Regions from separate parts of the Lysobacter sp. CA196 genome, predicted to be linked through region 2. Evidence: riboswitches for the same ligand, from Rfam matches in the RefSeq annotation. Region 2 holds a riboswitch; the other holds the start of a gene.
What was found. Region 2 has a riboswitch for cobalamin ahead of metE (5-methyltetrahydropteroyltriglutamate--homocysteine S-methyltransferase). Riboswitches for the same ligand answer to the same signal wherever they lie in the genome.
Positions count from the first base shown of each region.

Region 1: another riboswitch for cobalamin. It lies ahead of ACTOWK_RS21420 (CoA-acylating methylmalonate-semialdehyde dehydrogenase); the one in region 2 lies ahead of metE (5-methyltetrahydropteroyltriglutamate--homocysteine S-methyltransferase).

Region 1 covers NZ_JBQJIN010000036.1:16,690-20,810, reverse strand. Annotated here, with positions in the region: gene ACTOWK_RS21425 (acyl-CoA dehydrogenase family protein) at 1-278, opposite strand, end outside; gene ACTOWK_RS21420 (CoA-acylating methylmalonate-semialdehyde dehydrogenase) at 290-1,804, opposite strand; cobalamin riboswitch at 1,943-2,162, opposite strand; gene ACTOWK_RS21415 (hypothetical protein) at 2,715-2,960, shown strand; gene ACTOWK_RS21410 (Vps62-related protein) at 3,422-4,121, opposite strand, start outside.
Region 2 covers NZ_JBQJIN010000024.1:64,428-68,548, reverse strand. Annotated here, with positions in the region: gene ACTOWK_RS18315 (hypothetical protein) at 1-833, opposite strand, end outside; gene ACTOWK_RS18310 (hypothetical protein) at 962-1,132, opposite strand; cobalamin riboswitch at 1,152-1,358, shown strand; gene metE (5-methyltetrahydropteroyltriglutamate--homocysteine S-methyltransferase) at 1,564-3,846, shown strand; gene gap (type I glyceraldehyde-3-phosphate dehydrogenase) at 4,064-4,121, opposite strand, start outside.

The sequences.
Region 1 (4,121 bases), on a different contig from region 2:
GCGGCCGTGGACGGGTCGAGCGCAGCCAGCTCCTCGAACACGACCACCGCGTCGAGCCGGGTCAGGCCCGAGCCGCCGGCAGCTACGTCGACGTAGAGGCCGCAGAAACCGAGTTCGCCGGCCTTGCCGATGACCTCGCGCGGGAAGATGGCTTGCGCGTCCCAGTGCGCTGCGTGCGGCGCCAATTCGGCCAGGGCGAAATCGCGCGCGGCTTCGCGATAGGCGAGTTGGTCTTCGCCGAGCTGCGGTGGCGGTGGACTGACCGCCTGCAGGTTCATGACGGCGGCCATCACTTCAGACTGATCGTGGTGTTGACGCCGTGGCCGAGCGTGTCGTCGTCGAACCAACGCGCGGTGACCGTCTTGGTCTGGGTGTAGAACATCACCACTTGCTTGCCGTAAGGGCCGAGGTCGCCGAGCTTGGAGGCGCGCGAGCCGGTGAACGAGAACAGCGGCACCGGCACCGGGATCGGCACGTTGATGCCGACCTGGCCGACGTCGATCTCTTCCTGGAAGCGGCGCGCGGCGGCGCCGGACTGGGTGAAGATCGCGGTGCCGTTGCCGTTCGGATTGGCGTTGATCAACTCGATCGCGGCGTCGAGCGTGTCGACGGCCAGCACGATCAGCACCGGGCCGAAGATTTCCTCGTCGTAGATGCGCATGCCGGGCTTGACCCCGGAGAAGATGGTCGGGCCGACGAAATTGCCGCGCTCGTAACCCGGCACCGACGGATTGCGGCCGTCGAGTTCGAGCCTCGCGCCTTGCTCGACACCGGACGCGATCAGGCTTTCGACGCGTTCGCGCGCGGCGCAGGAAATCACCGGGCCGACATCGGTGCCGGGTTCGGTGCCGGCATTGACCTTCAGCGTGCGCGCCTTGGCGACCAGCTCGGGAATCCAGGCCTGGGCTTCGCCGACCAACACGGCGGTCGAGGCGGCCATGCAGCGTTGCCCAGCCGCGCCGAAGGAAGCGCCGGCGAGCGCATTGAGGGTTTGCTCCTTGTTGGCGTCGGGCAGCACCACCGCGTGATTCTTCGCGCCCATCATGCACTGCACGCGCTTGCCCGCCAGCGAAGCGCGGTTGTAGACATGGGTGCCGACCTGGGTCGAACCGACGAACGACACCGCCTTGATGTCGGGGTGGTCGCAGATCGCATTGACCACGTCTTCGCCGCCGTGCACGACATTCAGCACGCCCCTCGGTACGCCGGCCTGCAGCGCCAGTTCGACCAGGCGCATGGTCACCAGCGGGTCTTGTTCCGACGGCTTGAGCACGAAGGTGTTGCCGGTGGCGATGGCCATCGGGAACATCCACAACGGAATCATCGCGGGGAAGTTGAACGGGGTGATGCCGGCGCAGACGCCGAGCGGTTGCAGCAAGGTGTAGGTGTCGACGCCGTTGGCGACGTTGTTGGCCAGCTCGCCGAGTTGCAGGTTGCCGATCGCAGCGGCGTGCTCGACCACTTCCAGGCCGCGGAACACGTCGCCCTCGGCATCGGCCAGGGTCTTGCCCTGTTCGGCGGTGAGGATGGCAGCGAGCTCGCCCATGTGCTCGCGGATCAGCTGCTGGTACTTGAGGAAGATGCGTGCGCGTGCGCCGATCGGGGTCTTGCGCCAGCTTTTGAAGGCCTGCTGCGCCGAACGCACCGCAGCGTCGACTTCGTCCGCGGTCGCGAACGGCACGCGCGCCAGCACCGTCTGCGTGGCCGGATTGACCACGTCGCGCCATTGTTCGGACCGGGATTCGACGAACGCGCCGTCGATCAGCAACTTGACCGTCGCGACTTCGGTCGCGACGCGATTCATATCGTTCATTGTTTCAGCTCCGTGTCGCTCACCCGCGTGACGGGGATTGCGGAGCAAGACAAGTCGGTTCCACGCAACGGACATCGCGTCGAGCCAGCCCGTCCGGTTGCCCACCGCAACACCCGAGGACGGCATCGCATGCGATGCCCGCCACTGGCCGGTCTCCGGGCTTGCGAGCGATGCGCTCGATCCGCATCACCCCGACACCTTCCCGCGAAATCGCAGTGGTATTGAGTCGGGTGTTCTCGCCTACCGTTGCGGGGGCAGCGCCGGAATGGAGTCTGTCGACTCGCACCGGCTTCCCGTTTCACCCTGCTCGCCGGTACGGCGGCAGGACACCTGTGGCCGGCGGAGTGTAGGCGCCGGATCGCATGCGGACAAGCTGCGCTGCGCAAAGCTGCGCGCTCGCTCGCACGATGACCTCGTCGAATTCGTCCGGTGCCGCATTCATCTTGTCGTCGGCGTGCTCTGCCACGCGTCGTGCATCGCACCGCACCGCGGCGAATGGAATGCGGGGCGATGCGTTTATCGCCGGACTGCGCCGATCGGCGCAGTTGACCATGCTTCGCGCATCGACCGAGCTGCGTATCGCCATCTCGCAAGCCGCCGCCTGTGCTCGGTCGGACACGAAACGTCGAGCGTCGATCGATACTGTGATGGGCGGCGGATATTCCGTGCAGCGATGCAGGCGAAATGGCTGGTGCGGCGGGGATGGCTGCAGCAGGGGCAAATTCGACAGGCGCGCGGGACCGCGATGGGGAGCATCGGCGGCGTTCGCTCGGCTGGCGTCGGCTGAGGTTGGGACTGGACCTGCATGAATCCGGCGCGGGACTGCGACCGGGGTGACATTCTCAGGTCATTGCAAGATCATGGCGTAAGCGCAATACCTATCTCCGAGGAGCAGTACCCGATGGTCGATCGCGAACGACGCGGAACCGGGCAGACCAGCACGGTGGCGCTGCGCGCCGGGCTGACCCCGGAGCAACGGGACGCGTTGACGACTCTGGAACATTTCCGTTGGGAGCTGCGCTTCGTGCGCCGGCCGCTGTTCCGGGAACCGATCCCGGTGGTGTTCCATCCCGATGGCGAGCGTTATGCGGTGTTGGAGGCGGATGGGTCGCTCAATGAGAACCCGGGGTTCGAGATACGCCGCTGAGGAGTGATGGGGACAAGGATCGGGCTGAGCGACGGTGCGCAGCACTGTAATGTCCTGACGCCTGCAGGGCCTGTCTGTAGGAGCGGCGTGAGTCGCGACCGCGGGACGCGCTGCGGCGACAACGCCGATGTCGCCCATCGAAGCGGTGTCCTTTCGCGGGGGTAGGAGCGGCGCAAGCCGCGACCGCGTTCTTTCGATCTTGCGGCGTATCGCTCACGCAAGATCAAGATCAAGATCAAACGCCAAAAGCTTCCGCCACTTTAGTGGCGGAAGCTCTTCGCGTTTGATCTTGCTTGAGAGAGGCGCCGCGAGGCCATTGCGACGCGGTCGCGACTTGCGTCGCTCCTACCCCGCGAAAGGACGCCACTTCGATGGATGGCGTCGGCGCTGTCGCATCTGCGCATCCCGCGGTCGCGACTTGCGTCGCTCCTACAAAGGGGGGCATGCCTCCGCCCCCGCGCTCAGCGCGGGAAGAAGAACGGCGGATACGGACCGTAGAAGGGGAAACCCGGTTTCTCGTCGATCGGCTGCAGCGACGGGTCGGCGTCGCCGGCGACGATCGGTCCCTTGTCGGCCGACGGTCCGGTCGGGCCGGTGGTCTCGCCGATACCGAATTCCTGGCCGCTGCCGCGTTCGCCCCACAGCACGTGGCCGCCATACCACTCCTGCGTGGTCACATCGATGGCCGGCTGGCCGGCCAGGTCGAAGCGCACGCCGCCGGTCTCGGCGGAATCGTTGATGCCGGGCGCCTTGGATTTCCAGGAGCCGGTCTCGGGGAAGTTCGCATGCGAGCCCTGGCCGACGTAGGACACCGGGCGGCCGTCTTCCTTCGGCGTGTCGGCCCAGGAGCGCTCGGCGTTCAAGCCGCCATGGGCGCTGTAGCGCACCGCGGTCGGCTGGTACTGGTCGTCGAGCTGCACGGTGATCTTTTCCCAGTCGCCTTCGTGGTTCTGCACGTCGCCGAGGCCGGGCGGGCCGTCGTTGTAGGAATAGAACAGGTGGTAGGTGATGGTGTTGGTTTCGGGGTCGTATTCGTAGAGATTCTTGCTGTTGCCGAGGTCGCCGTCGCGAACGCCGTCGCCGAGTTCCTCGTTCTGGTGATCGAGGAACAACTGGCTGTCGGCGCTCTTGTTGTCGGGGCCGATCTGCGCCAGTTCGTCC
Region 2 (4,121 bases):
CGGATGCGGTCGAGGTCGTCCTGGGCGGCGTTGGTGCCGTCGAGACCGAATTGCTTCAGCTCGTCCTCGGTCAACACGCGCAAGTCGCGGTTGGCGATCGTCATCATCAGGTCGGCGACACCGGTGGCGACGCCGTTGCGTTCCAGATAATCGCGCACCTGCTGGTTGATCGCCTTGAGCTCGCGGCTGAGTTCGGCGCGCGAGGTCGCGGTCGAACGGTCGCGCATCAGCCGGTGAATGCCCACCTTGCCCTCGATCGAACGGGTGTCGCCGGACGCCAGCACCAGCACACAGGCGCTGTGGCAGACCGAGTCGTCGCGCACCCAGATCGCCCAGCCCGATTCGGCGATCGAGTCGCCGGCGCGGATCGCTTCCTCGACGTGGCCGCCGCTGGAGTCGATGTCGAGGATGCGGGTCTGGATTTCCATGCGCGTGGCCATCGCGGCGACGCGCTGCACCAGCGCGGTGAAGCCGGCGCCGATCTTGCCTTGGTAGTGCAGGCGCACCACGCCGCTGGCCTGGCACGGCGACAAGGCGTCGACCAGGCTGAAGAAGTCGAGCGCGGTCAACGCTTCGCCGTCGCCGAAACGCGGGTAGTCGTATTCGCAGCTGATCTTGGCCACGCCGCCGTCGAGCTTGGCCGGCGGCCAATACGTGCCTTGCAGGATGTCGGTCTCGCTCGACGGGTCCGCCGCGGCGACCTTGGGCGACTCGTTCTGGCTGCCCATGGTGACCGCCTCGGCGCTCGCCGGCGGCGGCGCGGCGGAATCCCTCCCGCAAGCCGCCAGTCCGAGCAGGCACAAGGTCAGCGCAAACGTCCTTCTGAAAAGCATGTTTCACCCATCGGATTCGGGATCGCGCAGGCCGTCCTGGACCTGCGCCGCGCATCGTCGCCACAGCGCCAACGTTAGCCCCAGGCCCCACCAAGCTCAACGGCAGGAGGTCATGGCGAACGCGGCGCTCAGCGTGACGCCATCATCGTCGGCGGCGCATGAACGGCAGCCGGGGAAATACCCGCCACGGCGAGGCCGGCGGCAGCGGCCACAAATCGCAAACCGGGTCCACGCATCGCGATCGCGGCGATTGACTTCGCCGGTCGCGCTGCGTAGCTTGGCGGCGTGATGGTGAACATCGCTTTATGCAGATGAAGCGATGTGACAAATCGCCCCGGTTCGCGCCGGCGGCGGTTAGAGGGAATCCGGTGCGGACGCCACGTCCAATTCCGGAGCTGCCCCGCAGCGGTATAGGGAACGAACTTCGTCAGGCACTGGGAGCGATCCCGGGAAGCGACGGACAGTAGGAGGCGCCTCGTGCTCCATGCCCCAAGCCCGAAGACCTGCCATGACCGGAAGGCTCGCCTTCCGTCCGACTCCGGCCCGCAAGGTGTCGGCGCTGCGTCCGGGCCCGTCCCGGCGCAGGCCGCGTCGTGCGCGCCGGTTCGCCCGCGGGGGCGAAGGTCGACACCAAGGGGTGTGGCGAAGCCGGGCGCGCGAGCGTCGGGCCGGCGCAGCCGTGGTCTCCTTCGTTGCCCTGCGCCATGCCCACGCATCGCAGGTAATCATCATGATCAGCGTCACCCACCTCGGCTTTCCGCGCATCGGCGCGCGGCGCGAGCTCAAGCTGGCCCTCGAATCGTTCTGGAAAGGCGACACGCCGGCCCAGGCGCTGCACGACACCGCCCACGGCCTGCGCGAACGCCATTGGCGGCTCGCGCGGCAAGCCGGCGCCGACGTCGTGCCGTGCAACGATTTCTCCCTCTACGACCACGTCCTCGACACCGCCGTGCTGTTCGACGCGATCCCCGCGCCATACCGCGAGGTCTACGACGAAAACCCGCTGACCGGTTACTTCGCCCTCGCCCGCGGCCTGCAGGACGGCCGTCGCGACCTGCACGCGCTCGAGATGACCAAGTGGTTCGACACCAACTACCACTATCTGGTGCCGCAGTTCGAACCCGACCAGCGTTTCGCCCTGCGCGGCGACAAGCCCCTGGCGGAACTGGCGCAGGCGCGCGCGCTCGGCATCGAGGCGCGGCCGGTGCTGCTCGGCCCGGTGTCTTTCCTCAAGCTCGGCAAACGCAGCGACGGCGGCGACCCGCGCGAGCTGCTCGATGCCCTGCTGCCGGCCTATGCCGAATTGCTGGCCAAGCTCAAGGCCGCCGGCGCCGAGTGGGTGCAGCTCGATGAGCCTGCGCTGGTGCTCGACCTCGACGACGCCGACCGCGACGCCTACCGCCGCGCCTACGCCGCGCTGGCCGATGCCAATGCACCGAAGCGCCTGCTGACCACGTACTTCGGCGGCCTCGGCGACAACGCCGCGCTCGCCGCGCGCCTGCCGGTGCAAGGCCTGCACGTCGACCTGGTGCGCGCGCCGCAGCAGTTGGAAAGCGTGCTGCCGCTGTTGCCGGACGACCGCGTGCTCAGCCTCGGCGTGGTCGACGGCCGCAACATCTGGCGCGCCGATCTCGACGCCGCGCTGAGCCTCGCCCGCCGCGCCGGCGATCGCGCGCAATGGCTGGCGCCGTCGTGCTCGCTGCTGCACGTGCCGACCGACCTGGAACTGGAACGCAAGCTGCCCGCGCCGTTGCGCCATTGGATGGCCTATGCGCGGCAGAAGATCGAGGAGCTGCGCCTGCTCGCCGATGCCCTTACCGGCAGCGCCGACGCCAACCGCGACCTCGCCACCGCCGCCAGCGCGCGCGCCGCGCGCCTGGCCTCGCCGTTGCTGCGCAATGCCGAGGTGCGCAAGCGCCTGGCCGCGGTCGAACCGGCGATGACCCGGCGCGCCTCGCCCTACCCGCAGCGCGCGAAGGTGCAGGCGCAACGCCTCGGCCTGCCGCTGTTCCCGACCACCACCATCGGCTCGTTTCCGCAGACCGCCGAAGTGCGTCGCGCGCGCGCCGAGCACAAGGCCGGCAAGATCGACGACGCGGCCTACCGCGGCTTCCTCGAGAACGAGACCAAGCTGTGCCTGCGTGAGCAGGAGGCCTTGGGCATCGACGTGCTGGTGCATGGCGAGTTCGAACGCAACGACATGGTCGAGTACTTCGGCGAGCAACTCGACGGTTTCGCCTTCACTGCCCACGGCTGGGTGCAGAGCTACGGCTCGCGTTGCGTCAAGCCGCCGGTGCTGTTCGGCGACGTGGTCCGGCCGCGGGCGATGACGGTCGATTGGACCCGTTACGCGCAAGCGCAAACCCAGCGCCCGGTCAAAGGCATGCTGACCGGGCCGGTGACCATCCTGCAGTGGTCCTTCGTCCGCGACGACCAGCCGCGCGCCGACAGCTGCCGCCAGATCGCCCTGGCCCTGCGCCAGGAAGTGCTGGACCTGGAAGCGGCCGGCATCGCCATCGTCCAGATCGACGAGCCGGCCCTGCGCGAAGGCCTGCCGCTGCGTCGCGCCGACTGGCCGGCCTACCTGGCCTGGGCCGGCGAAAGCTTCCGCCTCGCCGCCAGCGGCGTCGGCGATGCGACCCAGATCCACACCCACATGTGCTACGCCGAGTTCAACGACATCATCGAGGCGGTGGCCGCGCTCGACGCCGACGTGATCTCGATCGAGACCTCGCGCTCGCGCATGGAGTTGCTGGATGCGTTCGTGCGCTATCGCTATCCGAACGGCATCGGCCCGGGCGTCTACGACATCCATTCGCCGCGCGTGCCCAGCGAGACCGAGATGCGCGATTTGCTCGATAAGGCCCTCGATGTGCTCGACCCGGCGCAGCTGTGGGTCAATCCGGACTGCGGCCTGAAGACCCGCGGTTGGCCGGAAGTGCGCTCGGCCCTGCGCGCGATGGTGCAGTCCGCACGCGGCCTGCGCGAGCAAATCGCCGCCGTAGTCGACTGAGCCAGGCGGTCGACCGGGCAAGGCGCCCCCTTTGTAGAGCCGGCAAGGGGGACGCTTTGCGGCCCGACACGACTACGTCCCGAAAATCGAAGCGACCGCACCACACGCCGGTCTACGGTGTTGGCGGTAACGAACCCCTTGGCGAGCAGGCAACCCAAAGCCCAACAAAAAAGCCCCGCAATCGCGGGGCTTTCTCGTCGATCAGGAAAACCGCCGCTTACTTGCCGGCAACGACCTTGACCATTTCCAGGCACTTGTTCGAATAGCCCCATTCG